3 regions of the Brevibacillus sp. BD137 genome follow, and region 3 is predicted to be linked to each of the others. Evidence: riboswitches for the same ligand, from Rfam matches in the RefSeq annotation. Region 3 holds a riboswitch; each other region holds the start of a gene.
What was found. A riboswitch is a leader RNA that binds a small molecule or an ion and turns the genes downstream of it on or off. The one in region 3 is predicted to bind S-adenosylmethionine.
Positions count from the first base shown of each region.

Region 1: it holds a riboswitch for S-adenosylmethionine, as region 3 does, so the genes downstream of both, ODZ53_RS07985 (BMP family lipoprotein) here and ODZ53_RS24045 (methionine ABC transporter ATP-binding protein) in region 3, are expected to answer to the same signal.
Region 2: it holds a riboswitch for S-adenosylmethionine, as region 3 does, so the genes downstream of both, ODZ53_RS02040 (homoserine dehydrogenase) here and ODZ53_RS24045 (methionine ABC transporter ATP-binding protein) in region 3, are expected to answer to the same signal.

Region 1 is NZ_JAOTNO010000003.1:280,860-286,975, reverse strand. Features, by position in the region: gene ODZ53_RS08015 (NAD(P)/FAD-dependent oxidoreductase) at 1-36, shown strand, start outside; gene ODZ53_RS08010 (hypothetical protein) at 217-549, shown strand; gene ODZ53_RS08005 (hypothetical protein) at 524-799, shown strand; gene ODZ53_RS08000 (MarR family winged helix-turn-helix transcriptional regulator) at 850-1,263, opposite strand; gene ODZ53_RS07995 (DUF3298 and DUF4163 domain-containing protein) at 1,470-2,087, opposite strand; gene ODZ53_RS07990 (methyl-accepting chemotaxis protein) at 2,243-3,718, shown strand; SAM riboswitch class I at 3,870-3,992, shown strand; gene ODZ53_RS07985 (BMP family lipoprotein) at 4,193-5,221, shown strand; gene ODZ53_RS07980 (ABC transporter ATP-binding protein) at 5,343-6,116, shown strand, end outside.
Region 2 is NZ_JAOTNO010000001.1:365,766-371,881, reverse strand. Features, by position in the region: gene zwf (glucose-6-phosphate dehydrogenase) at 1-926, shown strand, start outside; gene ODZ53_RS02065 (Gfo/Idh/MocA family protein) at 950-1,939, shown strand; gene ODZ53_RS02060 (cyclase family protein) at 1,961-2,602, shown strand; gene ODZ53_RS02055 (DinB family protein) at 2,620-3,135, shown strand; cobalamin riboswitch at 3,169-3,374, shown strand; gene ODZ53_RS02050 (hypothetical protein) at 3,406-3,537, shown strand; gene ODZ53_RS02045 (hypothetical protein) at 3,534-3,668, shown strand; SAM riboswitch class I at 3,763-3,869, shown strand; SAM riboswitch class I at 3,935-4,046, shown strand; gene ODZ53_RS02040 (homoserine dehydrogenase) at 4,133-5,398, shown strand; gene ODZ53_RS02035 (CapA family protein) at 5,461-6,116, opposite strand, start outside.
Region 3 is NZ_JAOTNO010000014.1:57,789-63,904, forward strand. Features, by position in the region: gene ODZ53_RS24030 (peptide ABC transporter substrate-binding protein) at 1-649, opposite strand, end outside; gene ODZ53_RS24035 (MetQ/NlpA family ABC transporter substrate-binding protein) at 838-1,677, opposite strand; gene ODZ53_RS24040 (methionine ABC transporter permease) at 1,738-2,403, opposite strand; gene ODZ53_RS24045 (methionine ABC transporter ATP-binding protein) at 2,404-3,417, opposite strand; SAM riboswitch class I at 3,519-3,634, opposite strand; gene ODZ53_RS24050 (Ger(x)C family spore germination protein) at 3,742-4,902, opposite strand; gene ODZ53_RS24055 (GerAB/ArcD/ProY family transporter) at 4,902-6,026, opposite strand; gene ODZ53_RS24060 (spore germination protein) at 6,038-6,116, opposite strand, start outside.

The DNA.
Region 1 (6,116 bases), on a different contig from region 3:
TGGATGGCTCGCAATATTACGAAACGCATGCACTAACGAATACGCTCATAACCAATAGGCTTCTTGCTGGGCACCTTGTGCTTGGTGGGGAGCCTTTTTTCATGACAGAACAACATCAGGGAAGTGGTGGTTCCGTGTCACGAGGAATTAGGCAGAAGCGTATTGTGTAGAAGGGCCAATAATCAAACCACGACCTTTATTGGCATGGAGGTATCTATGTTTTTTTGTGATGATGACGATACCGCTGTAATAGCACTTTGGATTATTTCGCTTGGCTTTGTCATCCTTGCCATTGATAAAACAACCAAATTAAGTCAAAAGCCTGCCTGCAACAATGACAAGTTGATACAGCCCCTCATTCAATTAAACAAGCAAATCAATGGGAAAAACAAAAATGGCAATGACAATGATGACGATATGCAGTTCAAACGAATTGAACAGCAAATTGCTCAATTGCGAGATAGTGTTCAAGATATAAAAAAGAATTTACAGGAGAATCAACCCAAAAACGGAGGGAAAAAGGATGATCGAAAAAAATCTAGCGAATGAGTTGGTAGCGGTAGGGGGGTGGATCGCAGTGATTGGCACTTTCTTAGCTGCCATAGGTTCGACTGGACAGGTGGAACCGGAGCAGCCTGCTTCTACAGACAAACAAGCGAATGACAAAGAATCAAATGATTTGAAGAAACAAGTACTGCAACAGAAAAAACAATTGCAAAAGCAACAGATACAGCTTGAACTGATTCAATTGGAACAAGAGCTTAACACCCTCATCCATAGCACACGGAAAAATGGCTAACAAAAAATGACTTCACCAAACTGCTTTTGGGCGAAGTCATTTTTTATTTGTTACAACGGCTGTAAATTATCGTTCATTTTCTTCAAAACGCGGTTAAAGATAGCGAGCTCTGCTTCGTCAACGCCGCGGAGTGCCAGCTCTTCTTGCACTTTTGCAGCCTCCAACCATTCCGGGAACCGTTCGATTGCTTGCGGAGACAAGGACACATAGCGCTCACGCTTGTCATCACCCTCTGAGCGAATGATCCAGCCCATCTCTTCCAAACGGGTGAGTGTCCGGGTAATCGTCGGGGCTTCAACATTCAGGTAGTTGCTCAATTGAACCTGAGTAAGCGATTCACGATAATGCAAGCAAAGAATAATACCCCATTGCGAGCTGTATAATCCCATGGGAGCCATAGACCCATTTAGTGATTTGCTGAATATTCTTGCGGTTTGGCTAATTCGATGACCATAATATTGCATGAGTATATACCTCCAGGAAAGCTGGTCCGATATATCGTACACTTATTGCTTAAGTAAATATGTACAATAACATACTAGCAGTTCTGGACATATAAGTAAACGTTTATTCGATGGCGAAATTATGGATTTTCTGACACAAATAGAATCAGGCGAGTGTCATGAAAGAAGACACTCACCTGGGTGAAAAATACGGCGGTACAGTGCATTTAATCTGCGGACAAGATGCTCAGTGGACCTTTTTCATTGATGATTGGCTCCAGTTCATAGACCGAAATGGGGAACATGGGGAAACCGACGTAGTAGGGCGTAATTTCGTACAACTGGAAGTAGATGACCAGTGCTTTGTCGGCGATGTAATAATCTTGATCGGGCTTAATCGAAGTAAAGCCATTAAGTGTGGGGATGTTTCTTTCTTTGATTTGACGCTTGATGTTTTCGGAAATCACCTTGACGTAATCGCTTCCTGGCTTGAATAATTCCCGCAGCGTATACAGCTTGCCTGTTTGGATATCAGCGGTGATCGAACCGAGGAAGGTCATGCCGTGAGCCATTTGCGGTGTATAGGCGTAGTTGCTCAACACAACACTGAAAATGCCGCGTTCGTTTGTCTTGATTTCGTAGCTTCCTTGCATTTCTGTATTTCCCGGTACCTGGACCCGTTGTTGCTCGTGAATTAAGCCTTGAACCGTTTGATAAATCGCCCGGTTGATATCTTTTTCCGCTTGCTGGTTGGCTAATCCCGCCAATTGCGGATAGTAAATCGTGGTGTTCGGACGGCTAATCGTCCGTGTCAGCACGGTAGCTGGCAATTGATTAAGTTCCACTTTTCTCCGTTTACCTCCTGTACGCGAGAGTTGTGTAATAGCCTATTCGAAATTGTTTTTGGCTGTTCTCACTTTTTTCACAAATTTGCCAAAGGTTTGGCTATATAATGGGGAAAGAATCCGATACATAAGTAAAAAGGAAAAGGGGGGCAATTATGATTCAATTGATTCGCAATACCTTAACTGACAAAGAAGGCTTTATGATTTTTATCCTATGGAATCATTTGTGGATGGCGGGGCTCATTGCCTACCAAGTGGATGTGAATTTCTGGAAAGTGACGTCCTTGGGATTGCTGGTCACTTTAATTGTTTCGCCGTATTATTTCATTCGCAAGGATAGTCTTGTAATTCGTTACCTGGTGGCAATTGGACTCATGTTTTATGCGATTTCATTCGATCACTTTACCGATTACCAGGAGATCACCTTCCTCGCTTTTATCGTCATGGGCTTTTTAGCAGCGTATTTGGATTGGAAGCTGGTCGTAACAGCGGGAATTACCCAAATCATTGTCACGGTTATTGGGTTCTACACAGGAACCTACCAGATCTTCGATGGCGATTTTTCGGAGCTCAATTTGCTTATGCGTATTGTCACGATTCTCATGATGATGGGAGCCGTAACGTATCTCTGTCTCGCCGGACAAGCCTCTCTGCAAAAAGCGCACGACGCAAGGCAGGAAGCGGAAGAGAAGGAGCGCCGTCTGGGAGAAATGCTTTTGAACATCCAGGAAATGACGGAGCAGCTAGATCGTACAAGCGATCATGTGCATGAGCATGCGGAAGGTACGAAGCGCAATACAGATGAAATGATGGTAGCCTTCAAGGAAGTCGCCGTCGGCATGGAATCACAGGCGAATTCTACGGTGAAGATCGAAGAAGAGGTTCAATCCATCGATCAGGAAATCGAGGCAGTCACATCGCAGACCAACGCAATGAAAACAGAATCGCAACAAAACAACCGTCGTCTGACAGAAAGCGTTCAGATGATGAACGATCTGTCCTCACAGATGGAGCAAATTGTGCAAGCAGTCAATGTAGCAGCCTCTACGATTCACCAGCTCAATCGGCAGGCGAATCGCGTAGAGGAAATTGTCGGCGCTATTAATCAGATCGCGACACAAACGAATCTCTTGGCACTGAATGCGGCGATTGAATCGGCGCGTGCAGGCGAGCATGGACGGGGATTTGCTGTGGTAGCGGATGAGGTACGCAAGCTGGCAGAACAAAGCGCGACAGCCACACAGGAAATTACCGACATTCTCAAGTCACTCCACCAGGAAAGTGAGAATGCGGTGCAACATATGAGCAGTGGGGAAGTGTCTGTTGCAAAAGGCCAAGAGCTGGCCGTAAAAACAGTGGCCTCCATTGAAGCAGTGCGTGCTGGTATGATGGCCTTCCTAGAAGCAGCTGATCAAGTAAGCTCCAGCATGGACCGGGTAAAAGTGCGTTCCGGCGAGGTTGCCATCGAGATGTCGACCATTACAGCCGTAACCGAGGAATCCGTAGCCAACTTAGAAGAGCTGTTTGCGACAGCAGAAAACCAGCATCAAAAAGTGCGTGAGATTACGGAAGAGCTGGGCGAGCTGAATACGTTGTCGCATCGCCTCCAGCAAACCTTTCACGTAAATTAGAGGTTGCGCTTCTCGCCAATTTCTCGGTGCTGAAAAGATGACTTTTTAAACTTTTATTTACTTGTAGAAGTGTTTGGAATTGAGAAAAAAGAATTGCATTTTCGAACCGTTCTGCTAGAATGAATTCCATTGTAACTAAATATATTCACCCACCTTATCAAGAGCGGCGGAGGGACTGGCCCGATGATGCCCGGCAACCACTGATCATGTCTATGCATGAACAGAAAGGTGCCAATTCCTGCAAAACCTGTACCATGGTTTTGACAGATGAGGAAGAGAACGGCTTCGTACGCAAACTCTTCCTCCGGGGAGAGTTTTTTTGTTGTATTTGTAAAAGAAGAGGAGGAATAAACGAACGATAAATTAATTTTATAAGAGAATATTCGTAAATGGTATTGAAAAAATAGGTAAAAAGCCGTACATTACCTAATAGGATAAAGAAAAACGTAAAGTTCGGATAGGGAGAGATACATCATGAAGAAGTTATTGCTGGCATTAACGACATTCGCAGTATTGGCAACAGGGTGCTCGACTGGCACAAGCGCACCGGCAGATCAGCCAGGAGGACAAGCAGCAGGACAAGAGGGCGCGGCCAAAAAGCGAATTGCCTTGATTTTGCCTGAGAAAATCGGTGTCAATCCATTCTTCCAACAAATGGACGAGGGTGCCAAGAAAGCTGCACAAGAGCTGGGGGCAGAAGTAAAAACGATCGAATCTACAGACCATGGAGCGATTGAAGAAAATCTGCGTGTGGCTGTTGCAGAAAATTATGATTTGATCATCACTTCTTCCTTTACATCAGAGGATGCATTGAAAAAAGTAGCTACCGAAAATCCTGACCGTAATTTTGCGATTATTGATACGGTAGTGGATTTGCCAAACGTTCGCAGTGTTACCTTCCGCGAGCAGGAAGCGGCTTACCTGGTGGGAGCAGCAGCAGGCTTGGCAACGAAAACGAACAAAGTGGGTATGGTTGTCGCTCTTGATATTCCGCAGTTGAAAAAATGGACGGTTGGCTTCGGAGAGGGCTTGAAAGCGACAAATCCAAAAGCAGAGCTCATGGTCAACTATGTAGGAAGCTTCACTGACCCGGCAAAAGCGAAGGAATTGGCTTTGCTCCAAGCTTCCAAAGGCGCTGATTTCATTAACGGTGCAGCAGCAGTAGGCGACCTCGGCGTTTTCGAAGCGGCGAAGGAAAAAGGTTTCTTCACAGCAGGTCAGGACGTTGACCGTACGACGATTGATCCAGAGCATATTGTTCTGTCCCAATTGAAAGGAACTGACGCGGCAGCTTATGAAACCGTGAAGACCTTTGTAGAAGGAACGTTCAAACCAGGTGTTGTGGCATACGGCTTGAAGGAAAAAGGTGTTGGTGTAACCTATGTCACGCACGAAAGCAAGACGCCGCTGAACGCTTTTATTGGACAAGAAGTGGTGGATAAAGTGAAAGCGATCAGCGATGAGATTGTAGCGGGTAGCCGCAAAGTACCAGACCAGTTTTAAAAAGGTTCTCGGTACTGAACGTTTATTTATAGCTTGTGCACAGTGATGGATGTGACCGACTACGGCTGTGTAGTCGGTCTTCCATTTTCATAAAAGGACGTACAGAAATGAGGGAGTGGGAATGACCGATCGCTTGGAAATGAGGGCCATGACCAAGAAGTACGGAGATTTTACCGCTAACGACAAGGTGTCGTTCTCACTGGCAGCAGGAGAGGTCCATGCGATTGTCGGGGAAAATGGAGCGGGCAAAACGACACTGATGCGGATGCTGTACGGGATGGAGCAGCCGACGTCGGGAGAGATCGTGTTAAACGGCAAGCCAGTTGTTTTTCGCGGACCAGAGGACGCGATTCGAAATGGAATCGGGATGGTTCACCAGCACTTTATGCTCTTCGGAGAATTCAGTGTGACTGAAAATATCGTGATCGGATATGAGCCGAAGCAAGCAGGCTTTTTCAACAGAAAGGACGCAGAGGAAAAGGTGCGGGCGCTGAGTGAGCAGTATCGCATTCCGATTCATCCGCAGGCTATGGTAGCAAATTGCTCGATCGGGGAACAGCAACGGGTCGAAATTCTGAAGGTCCTGTATCAGGGAGCGGATATTATCGTGTTGGACGAGCCGACTGCTGTCCTTACCCCGCTGGAGGTACGCGACCTGCTGCAAACGATTCGAAACTTGGCAAAGAGCGGCAAGAGCGTCATTTTGATTACACACAAGTTGCAGGAAGTCATGGAGGTAGCCGATCGTATTACGGTACTGCGCGGGGGCAAAGTGACGGGAACGGTTTCGCGGAATGAGACAAATGCGGATGATTTGGCAAGATTGATGGTCGGACGAGAATTGCAGGAGCTAGCTGAACGAGTCCCTCTGGAAAAAGGCCCCTTGTTGCAGGTG
Region 2 (6,116 bases), on a different contig from region 3:
CTCTCGAATTCGCGAACCCGGTTTTCCAGGCTCTCTGGAACAATCAATACATCGCCAACGTACAAATTACGGCGAATGAAACCGTCGGCGTCGAGGACCGGGCTGGATATTACGAGCCAGCCGGAGCACTGCGGGACATGCTCCAAAATCATATGCTGCAAATGCTGATGATTATCGCCATGCAGCTTCCGAAGCGAATCACATCCGCCCATATCCGCGAAGAAAAACGCAAGGTGATGGCAGCCGTGCGCCCGATGAAGAAAGAAGAAGTCGGGAAACACGTGATTCGCGGTCAGTATAGCGCTGGACATATTCAAGGAACGTCTGTAGCTGGCTACAGGGACGAGCCTGGTGTCGATCCCGTTTCCATGACAGAAACGTATATTGCCACGCGTGTCTGGATTGATGACCCGTTTTGGGAAGGGGTACCTTTTTATATTCGCACGGGAAAAAGACTGCAAGAGAAATCAACCAGGATCGTCATTGAGTTCAAAAATCCGCACGAAAAGCTATATCAGGAGCAAAATGAAACGCCATCGCCAAATTTATTGATCATCAGTGTGAATCCGAACGAAGGTATTGCTTTGCAGGTAAATAGTAAGAATCCGACAAATAGCGGTAAGATTGAGCCGGTGACGGTAGATTTCAGTTCAGGGACAAAAGACGTGCCAGAAGCGTACGAGCTGCTCTTGTTCGATGCACTCCGAGGGGATTCCACTTACTTTGCGCATTGGGATGAGGTTCGGCTGTCGTGGGATTGGGTGACACCGATTTTGGAAGCCTTCGCTGAAAATTTGGTGCCGCTCTTTACGTACGAAGCAGGCTCATTCGGACCAAAGGCTGCAGAGCAATTGCTTGCAGCAGACGGATTCGTGTGGTGGCTGGATAAGGTCGAAGAACGACTGCCAGTCACTGCAACGAGATAGAAAAAGAAAAGGGAGCGGATGAGATGCGATTTGGCGTAATCGGAACGAACTGGATCACCGAGGAATTTATCCAGGCTGGTCAAGAAGTAGAAGGATTTTCTCTTCAGGCTGTTTATTCACGTACGATCGAACGCGCCAAGGAAATCGCGGACAAGTACCATGCTCCATTCGCCTATAGCAGCCTAGCAGAAATGGCTGCAAGCAAAAATATTGACGCAGTCTATATTGCAAGCCCCAACTCCTACCACGCGGAACAAGCGATCCAGTGCATGGACGCGGGGCTGCACGTATTGTGTGAAAAACCACTGGCTTCTAATGCGAGTGAGGTAGAAGAAATGATCCAGGCAGCGAAAAGAAATGACGTGCTGCTCATGGAAGCTGTCAAATCTACACTGTTGCCGAATTTTTTTGCGATACAAGACAACCTGCACAAGCTGGGAAAAGTACGACGTTTTATTGCTAGCAATTGCCAATATTCTTCGCGCTATGACGCCTACCGCGAAGGGAAGGTTTTACGTGCTTTTGATCCTGCTTTTTCAAACGGAGCCTTGATGGACATCGGTATTTATTGTCTTTATCCTTTACTCATCCTTTTTGGCAAACCAGACGTGATCAAAGCAGACGGAATCGTGCTTGATTCTGGAGTGGACGGAGAAGGCAGTATGTTGTTGAAGTATCGAGAGATGGATGCCATCATTAGCTTCTCGAAAATTACGACCTCCTATCAGCCAGCAGAAATTCAAGGGGAGGACGCTACGATGGTGATCGATCGAATCAACCATCTCAAAGAAGTGGACATTCGCTACAGGGACGGACGAACCGAGCAAGTAGCAAGGCCGCAGACCCCGAAGACCATGCATTATGAAATAAGAGAATTCCTACACTTGGCGAAGATCGGGGCCAGACAATCTGCAACGAATTCGCATGAAGTTTCCAAAATGGCCATGCAGGTCATGGATGAAGCGAGAAGGCAGATGGGGATTGTTTTTCCAGCGGATCGAAAAAAACAGTAGGCAAAAGGGAGGGCGTTTGGGATGAAAATGTATGATGTAACCGCCACCGTGTACGAAGGAATGACGGTGTATAAAAACAAGCCGGAAAAACAGCCGAAAATATGTACCGCTACCAACGGTTATGTAACAGAATCGAGAATCGACATGGACCTCCACTCGGGTACCCATGTGGATGCTCCCCTGCACATGGTGAATGCTGGTGATACATTTGAGAGTATTTCCTTGGAGAAGCTAGTGGGCCCTTGCAAGGTTCTCGATCTCACAGCGGTCGAGGACAGAATCACTCGCGCTGACTTGGAGAGCTTCGATCTTGCGCGAGGAGATTTTGTCCTATTTAAAACGAAAAACTCTTTTGAAGAGGCGTTCTCCTTTGAATTTATCTTTCTGTCTGAAGAAGGTGCGGAATATGTAAGTGAGCTAGGGGTGCGTGGCATTGGTACCGATGCACTTGGAATCGAACGCAGCCAGGAAGGTCACCCCACACATAAAAAATTGTTTGCAGCGGGAGTCATTGTCGTGGAAGGCTTACGGCTAGCAGAGGTCCCGCCAGGCGAGTATTTTCTGGTAGCTGCACCACTCAAGCTGGTCGGCACGGATGCAGCCCCGGCAAGGGTCCTATTGTTTGAAGGTTTACATAGTAATTTGTCTATTGAAACTGAATGACGAGGAGTGGGAAACAGATGCTCAGACGACCAGAGCGCGATGAATACGCTGCTTATTTTGACTATTACATTGGTCTTGTACCGGAGGGGGAGCTCCAAACGATCCTCACGCAGCAAGGAGAGAGGCAAGTCGCGTTCTTTTCGTCCCTTGCGCCCGAGCAAATTGATTATCGGTATGCGCCAGGCAAATGGACGGTTAAAGAGGTGTTGGGTCATCTCTTCGATACTGAACGCATCATGAGCTATCGCTTGCTGAGAATCGCGAGAGGAGATCGGACACCCCTCGTCGGTTTTGATGAGAATGCATTTGTCGAACACGGGTGTTTTCAGCTAAGAGATCTGTCTGATTTATTGGAAGAGTATAAGGCTGTCCGTGCTTCCACCATCGCGCAGGTGCGAGGAATCTCGCCAGAAGCGTGGTTGCGTACAGGAATTGCCAACGGAAACAAGCTATCTGCAAGGACATTGGCCTACGTGATTGCTGGACATGAAGCTCACCACACTAGCATTTTGAAAGAACGGTACTTCGGGTAAGGTAAAATCTGAGGGTAGTAGTGAGAATAGACAATTTCATAGGTGGAAACAGGTTCCTTAGGGCGTAACCAACTCGCCACAAGGATAATAGGGAAGCTCGGTGCAAATCCGACACGGTCCCGCCACTGTAAGAGGGGAGTCAGCGTCCAAAAAGCCACTGGTCTATCAAAATAGACGGGGAAGGCGACGCTAGGCGATGAACCCATAGTCAGGAGACCTGCCTGTTTCGACAACACTGATAGACCTACGGGAGATAGGGAGGTGTTAGAGATGGCTTGCGAAAAACAGCGAGTGGACAAGTATGCCCCTCCTTTTCTGGCATTTTCTAACGATCGTCACGGTCGTGCGGAAAATGCTCTTTTTATTTTGGGCAGAATAATAGAAGAGGAGGGCGAGCAATGATACAACTTTTTATTTGCCAATGGTGCGGATATGTTGAGGAAAAAGAGCAGCCTGAGGAGTGCCAGGAGGGCGTGTTTCATTGTGCTTGCTGCAGTATGGAAGAGGTAGAAAGCCTGTTCACCCACAACTGAAATCCTTGCCAAATCAGCTTGCAATCAGAAAAGAAAGAATTTTGTTGACGCTTGCCTTGGAATTTCTTAGAATAAAGCTCAACAGCATAAATAGTTCTTATCCAGAGAGGTGGAGGGTCTGGCCCGATGAAGCCCGGCAACCGTTGCATATTGCAACAAGGTGCCAATTCCTGCGAGACGTTTCGTCTCGAAAGATAAGAAGCGGGTTACTCCATTTGTAGATGAACCTTCTTCTTAGCGAAGAAGGTTTTTTTAATTTCATATTTTCTTTATCCAGAGAGGTGGAGGGACTGGCCCGATGAAGCCCGGCAACCGTCACGTATATTTTGTGACAAGGTGCCAATTCCTGCAGGACATATACGTCCTGGGAGATAAGGAGGGGGAGCATTAGCTGCTATCAAGCCTTCTTCTTATCGAAGATGGCTTTTCTTTTTATCTAAAATTTGGGGTATGGGGTGGTCAGGATGAGTGCAGAAGTAGTACGCGTGGGATTATTGGGATTGGGGACAGTGGGTGGGGGCGTAATCAAAACGATCCGTTCACAACAGGAGAAGCTGGCTTCTCGTCTGGGAAAACGAATTGAGATCGTCAAGGCATTGGTGCGTGACTCGGAAAAAGAGCGGGCGGTTCATGTCGACCCATCTTTACTAACGACAGATTTTGAGGATGTATTGAGAAGCGATGTGGATATCGTGGTGGAGGTCATGGGCGGTGTAGAACCTACCTATGGCTACGTACGTGCTTTGATCGAAAAGGGCTGCCATGTGGTAACCGCCAACAAAGAGCTCCTGGCGAAAAAAGGAACAGAGCTAGTCGATTTGGCAAATCAGTATCAAGTGCATCTTGCCTATGAAGCGAGTGTGGCTGGGGGTATCCCGATCTTGAGTGTGCTCCGGCAGTTCCTACGTACGAACGATATCCAAGGTGTTCGCGGTATTCTCAACGGAACAACGAACTTCATTTTGACGAAAATGGAAGCAGAGCAGCTCTCCTACCAGGAGGTGCTCAAGCAAGCACAGGAGCTGGGCTATGCGGAAGCAGACCCTCGTTCGGATGTAGAAGGCTTTGATGCTATGTACAAATTGTATATCCTGGCACAGCTTGTTTATGGAGAATCGCTGCCTTTAGCGGATGTTGTTCGCAAAGGAATTGCAGATTTGTCAGCAGGTCACATTCGGATTGCAAGCGACTTAGGGTACCGGATCAAGCTGATCGCGCAGGCTTATCAAGACGAAAAAGGCATTCGACTATCTGTTGAACCAACCATGCTTCCGCTGAGCCATCCGTTGGCGCAAATCCACGATGCGTTTAATGCTGTCCAGCTATCCGGCAACATCGTTGGAGACCTGTTGTTTACAGGAAGAGGGGCAGGAGAGCTCCCTACAGCAAGTGCAGTCGTGGAGGATTTGGCCTATTTATTGACACAGCCATTCACGCCGCATCCTACCTGGAAAGAAAAAACGGCTGACAAAGCTGGAGGCACGGTGGACTCGGCAGAACCCGTCCTATGTTATCTGGAGGGCTCATGTCATACTGCGACGCCAGATCGGGTCTTGCATTTCCTTCAGCAGGCCGGGGTGAACGTGCATAAACTAAAAGTCCAATTCGATTTGGGAGGCGTCTTGCGCGCAGGGTTGATCGTGACGGGAATCAGTGAACAGCATGAGTCCTTATTGAAAAATGATTTTGGCTTAGAAGTGCGCTGCTTCCCTATTCTTGAATCTGCGTAAGGAAGAGGAACCATAAGAAGAAAAGCCGTATTTCCAGGAATCTGGAAACACGGCTTCTTTTATCAGGGGGCAGTCTCCACCGCCTTTGCACGTGGCTGCACACGCCCGTCACTTTGTATGTCGACTTGCTCAGAAATGGATTTAATGCGTTTTAACAGGGTAGCGCCGTTGCTTTCATTCATGGGTACAGCTTGTCCCAATTCTGCATGAAATGGAAACATCGTTAGCTCACAATCACCACTTTTGGAGCAGTTTGCTTGCAGGACCATCGTTTCCCAAGTCTTGGGTTCGTTTGAACGTGTGAAAATGAAATTGCCAAGACTGTACGCAATCCATTTGTCGTTGTATCTTTCAAAGCCTTGCAGTACGTGGGGATGACCGCCGACAATCAAATCTGCACCAGCATCGATGTAGGCACGAGACAGCTCCTTTTGATGATCGACAGGATAATCGGAGCGTTCTTTGCCCCAGTGTGCAATCACCACCACGAGATCCGCTTGGCTGTTCGCATCCTGGATCGCTTTCACTGCCAGTGTAGGATCATAGGAAGCGGCCATACCTGGTTGGGAATTCCCTGCAAACCAGCTCGTTTCGGGAATGACCCTGCTGAAGCCGAGAATCGCGATCTTGATGCCGTTCTTTTCTAGGAAAACAGGTGAATAGGCGCGGCTTGCATCCTTACCGGCACCGACGTATTCTATACGGTTTTCGTCCAAAG
Region 3 (6,116 bases):
CTTCATTTGCCCATTTGGGATTAGCCTCCACTACTTTTTGGTTAACTGGGTAGTACGTGTAGAAAGCCGTCAGCTCCAGGAAGTAAGGCGTTGGATTCTCCAGCGTGACTTCCAGTGTTTTGTCATCGATTGCCCTCGCACCGAGTTCGTCGGGGTTCGCCTTGCCTTCGTGAATCGGCTTCGCATTTTTGATGTAGTACAACTGATAGGCATACTCGGCACCAAAGGTCTTGCCAAGTGCACGCTTCCATGCATATACGAAGTCATGGGCAGTTACTGGGTCTCCATTGCTCCACTTCGAGTCGCGGAGCGTGAACGTATACACCAGTTTGTCATCTGAGAGCTTCACATCAGATGCTACTGAATTCACTGGCTTTGCGTTTGCATCGAAGCGCGTCAAGCCATCAAAAGTAGCACGAATGATCGCTCCCGAAGTGGCATCCTTCGCAAGACCAGGGTCCGCTGTCGAAGGCTCACTCATAATGTTCGCCCGAAATACCTGCGACTTTGCATTTGCAGACTTTTCAGCGTTTGCTGCATTTCCCTCTGCTGGAGGGGTTGTCGTCGATGGCGTACTCGTGGAGCATCCAGCTAACACGCTTCCGGCGACCAGCATCGCACCAAGAAACAACTTGAGATTTCGTTTCATCAGAAAATTCCCCCTTATCTGTATTTTTCTGTTCCAAACACAATATACGCGACCGGAATTGGGTTGAAAACGGGGTTAGTATAGATTTAATTTAATTTTATGAAAATTCACTATATTATAAACAAAAGTAAAACCCAACCAGCTTTTCGGCCAGTTGGGCTTTTGTTGATCGATCAATTATTTCTACATTAGAACGCTGGAATAATCGCGCCTTTGTATTCATCTTCAATGAACTTTTTCACTTCAGGTGAGTTCAGTTCTTTTGCCAGCTTTTGAATGGCTTCGGAATCCTTGTTGTCAGGACGAGCTACCAGGATGTTTGCGTATGGCGTATCTTTATCTTCAATAAACAGAGCGTCTTTGGTTGGAACAAGCTTTGCTTCCAGCGCATAGTTCGTGTTGATCAGCGCCATATCTACTTCTTCCAGAACGCGCGGCAGCATTGCTGCTTCTACTTCTTTGAATTTCAGGTTTTTCTTGTTCTCAACAACGTCTTTCACTGTGCCGCTGATGCCAGCGCCTTCTTTCAGCTTGATCACGCCGTTTTTCTCCAAGAGTGCGAGTGCGCGACCGCTGTTTGTCGGGTCGTTTGGCAGCGCGATTGTTGCGCCATCAGCTAATTCATCTACAGATTTTATTTTTTTGCTGTAAGCGCCGAATGGCTCGATGTGTACAGCCACCACTGGCACCAGATTCATGTTTTGTCCTTTATTGAAGTCTTCCAGGTAAGGCTTGTGCTGGAAGAAGTTTGCGTCGAGTTGTTTCTCGTTCACTTGAACGTTAGGTTGTACGTAATCAGTGAACTCTTGGACTTCCAAGTTCACGCCTTGTTCTTTCAGTTTTGGTTGAATGAACTTCAAGATTGCTGCATGTGGAACGGGAGAAGCGCCTACCTTCAATGTTACTTCCTGTTTTCCGCCTTGTGCGCCGCCTTCAGCCGGAGCAGGTGCTGTTTCGGTTTTGCCTCCGCAAGCTGCCAAAGAAAATGCCAACACAGTAGAAAGTACAGATACGACTAGCTTTTTCATGAATGATTTCCCCCTTGCATGTATTTCGTTTTATTTTTTGACAATCTATATGGAAAGATCCTATTTGCGGCTGAATTTCAGAACCAAACGGTCCCCCAGCGATTGTAAGATCTGTACCATCACCAGCAAAATAACAACAGTCACAACCATAACATCGGTTTGGAAACGCTGATAACCGTATCGGATCGCCAAGTCACCCAAACCACCACCGCCAATTACCCCAGACATTGCTGTGTAGGAGACCAGTGTTACCGTCGTGATCGTAATACCCGCGATCAGACCGGATCTAGACTCTGGCAAAAGGACATTCCAGACGATCTGCCAATTGGAAGCACCCATAGATTGTGCGGCCTCAATCACGCCCTTATCAATCTCACGCAGAGAGGTTTCCACCAAACGTGCGAAAAACGGAGCGGCACCAAATACGAGCGGCGGAATGGCACCCAGTACGCCGAGTGAAGTCCCTACGATCATTTTCGTCACTGGAATCAGCAAGATCATCAGAATAATAAATGGTACCGAGCGCAATACGTTGACAACGAATGATGCAATCGTATAAAAAGTGCGGTTTTGCAAAAGCTGTCCGCGAGAAGTCAAAAACAGAATGATGCCCAACGGCAAACCAATCAGGACGGTAAACAGAGTGGAGAAGCCAAGCATCGTGAGCGTGTCCATCGTACCTTCGCCGATTTCAGCCCAATCCACATTTTCGAATGTCCAGTCCATTTATATCACCTCTACTTCCAAGCCACGTTGGCGCAGCGTCTCGATGGTCTTTTGATTCTGTGCGACATCGCCTTCCAGCTCGATCACTAACTGACCATACGGCGTATCTTTCATGCGAGAAATCGTTCCCTGCAAAATACTGAACACCGTACCAGTCTCTTGCATGGTTTGGAACAGGATCGGCTGGTATGTTTTTTCTCCGAGGAAGGTGACACGAGCAATCGTGCGGTTCCCCGAGGCCTTTTCGTGCTCGACCGCTTCGCGCAGCTCTGTAGAATCGGCTACTTGCTCCACGAATTCTTGTGTCGTTGGATGCTTTGGACGAAGGAATACATCCAGTACGTTACCCGACTCGACGATCTTTCCTCCATCAATCACGCCGACACGATCACAAATGGAGCGAATGACGTGCATCTCGTGGGTAATCAACACAATGGTCAAGCCCAGCTTGCGGTTAATGTCCAGGAGCAGTGCCAGAATGGAGTTCGTCGTCTGCGGATCGAGAGCTGATGTCGCTTCGTCGCAGAGCAGCACTTTTGGATCATTCGCGAGCGCACGGGCGATCCCGACACGCTGCTTCTGTCCGCCAGACAGCTGGGAAGGATATTTGTCCTTATGAGCCTCCAAGCCAACCAGCTTCAGCAGCTCGTTTACTTTCTTATCAATCTCTGCCTTCGAACGCTTTGCCAGCTTGAGCGGAAAAGCAACATTTTCGCCGACCGTCGAAGAAGACAGCAAGTTGAAATGCTGAAAAATCATGCCGATTGCTCGGCGCTTTTCTTGCAGCTTCCCTTCATCTAGCTTCGTCAAATCGACGCCGTCCACAATAACTTCCCCCGAAGTTGGGCGCTCCAGCAAATTGATGCACCGGATCAACGTACTTTTCCCTGCACCAGAGTGTCCGATAATCCCGTATATTTCGCCTTGCTCTATGGAAAGGTCGATCCCCGTTAACGCTGGGATGGTTTTACCTTGTACTTGATAGCTTTTATGCAATTGACACAGTTGGATCAACGCATCCACCTCCCGACCATAATCTTGATAAAAATATAAAAACCCCTTTTTCATAAACGAAAAAGGGGCTGCAACGCAATTGTATACGTTCGCATCCACCCTTCTCATCTACACAAGATCCAAAAATCCTGTAGGAATTGGCACCGCGACGTTCATTCGAAAATGAACCGGCTGCCGGGCTTCATAGGGCCTGTCCCTCCGCCTCTCTTGATAAGAAAGATATCTACGTATATTATGTTCGTTTGTTCTATTTCTTGATGATACAAAACGGATTATATCCTTTTTGAAAATATCACGTCAATAGTAATAGCAGGAAAAAGTTTTTTAATCCATGACGCCGTTGCGGATGATGGTTGACTTTATGTGGAAGCGAAATGTCGCATCTTTGAACATCTTTCTCCATTCGGCCTGCTTCATATTTGCCTTCCCTCTTCTATTTGAACGATACACGATCCCGAAACCAGCTGGATCGACATTGAGGTCCTGTAATTTGTGTACTACTTTCTGCAGTTCTTTTCCGAGCTCTTCTTCCAGTGCATGTTCCATGATTTTCATCAACCTTGCATTCTCTAGCTTTAACGGGAGGGTTAATTCCAAAATCCGCGCATTTAATCGGATGTGAATATCAAAGATCGGGGGAGATACTTGGGTCAGCTCGATTTTTGAATGGCTGGAAATCGTATCAAAGACAAGCTGCACACGGTCTTTTTTACTTCCGCGACTCTTGGGTACCTCGCCAAAAATATGTGCAGGAACAGAAGTATCGTAGCTTCCAATGCGGAATTTTCCATGCATGAGCTTGATTAAAAAGGCTTCCTTGGGTGTGATCCACCCTACATAACGCTCCCCTCGAAATAATGCGACACCCTTGATTTGCAGCTCATTTCCCTTTCTTGCAATGTACGGCATGATCGGGTCGATTCCTTTGTCATAATAAGCTCGAAAAAACTCATGCATGGTGGAAGAAGGAATTTTTTCCCCTTCAATATTTTGCTCAATCATACGGTATAAATAGATTCCGATATTCCCTTCTTCCGAATAGGGATACGTTAACATATCATATGTTTCGCCTTCAAATAGGCAAAGATAAACCCTGCTGGAAATAGATGAATCCCGATACAACGTGTCAACGATACTGCCAAGCCCACGTCTTGCCAAGTTTTCACTGTAGATTGCGACACGAATCTGCCCACCCAATACTCTTTTATCTGATTGTAAATTAACCCGATCGCGGATTGATTTGCTGGTCTCCCCCGTTGCTGAGAAAATCTGTATTTTTTGTTTTGCCTCTGGATTAATGGAGGGCATGATTGCAGTCCCACGAATGTTTCCATCCTTTGACAAGTCATAGCCGACAGCTGTGGCAAGTCCAGTTTCATCAAAAATCTGCCGATCTCCACAGCCTGTGACCACCATGACGCCAGAACAACACAACGCCAAAAAACGTTTGATGAAGGGCATTCTCCTTTTTCGATCATCAAGCATCAGGCACTCTCTCCTTTGCTCTTCGATTTTGCCCGTTGCGTTCGCTGTTTCAGCAAAACCATCATGTACAAAAAATAGGGGTACAGATATACAACCCATATGCTAATTTTCCCATGCACTGTATAAAGCCAATTCATCTGCTGTCTGGAAAGCATCGTCAAGGAAGCAAGATAAATCACCGGCAAAATCCAATGCAATGAACTTCGCAAGTTGAAGCCAAACAAGCGCTTGAGTCCTCGCGCCGAGCACCACAAATACAGCATGATATTCGGCAAGATGACGATAAGCCACAACGAGATAACGACTAGCTCAAATCTTTCCAGAATGGGGAGGTACACCATCTTTTGCAGATTGAGTGTGGCCCAAATCGTCCTCATGAGCTGACCTTGGCTAAAAAAGACCAAGGTTACAATCATGAGAATTAAATAGATAATGTAAGTCACCAGCACCGCCAACTGTGCACTTTTATTTACCTTGTCCTTATTCTGTACATAGGGATAGACCACGTAGAGAACCTCAAAACCGACACTGGTCAAGGACATAGCCAGCATTCCTCTGAAAAGGTTCTCAAAGCTGGTATCCATGATCGGAAACAAATATTCCCACCGCGCAAATTGCAAAGGGAAATATATATCAAAGACTAGCCATAGCGTTGCAATTATGGAAAAAAACGTATAGCCCGCTATGACTCTTATCCCCCCCACAATGGTGTAGTACGCAAGAAAAAGAATGATTCCAGACAAAATCCACGTAGGTAAATTCGGGAACACCCAGGTTTGGACAACCTCAATGTAGCTGCGAAGAATGATTCCAGCTGTCATTATAAAAAAGGTTATATATATGATGCTGACAGCAGTTCCTAGCCACCTTCCAAACACATCATCTTGAATGCCGTAAATATCGGCCGAAGGGTATTTTTGCATGGTCTTGATAATGATCCACAATGTTAGATGAGTAACCAAGCCTGCAAGTACGACCGAAATCCAAGCATCATGCCCTGCTTCCCTCGCAACGATTCGTTGAAAGCCCAAGATGCCCACCCCAATTTGAGTAGCATGCACCAGCACCCCTGCAAGAAATGCCGTTATCGTATTGTCCTTACTTACATCGATGTTGATCTTCATGGCCGCCTCGCTTACTCGTCAATGTCTTTCTTCTCTTTGGCTCTATCCCTGTCAAAGCGCGATATTCGTTTTGGGTTAAAAAACTTGAGG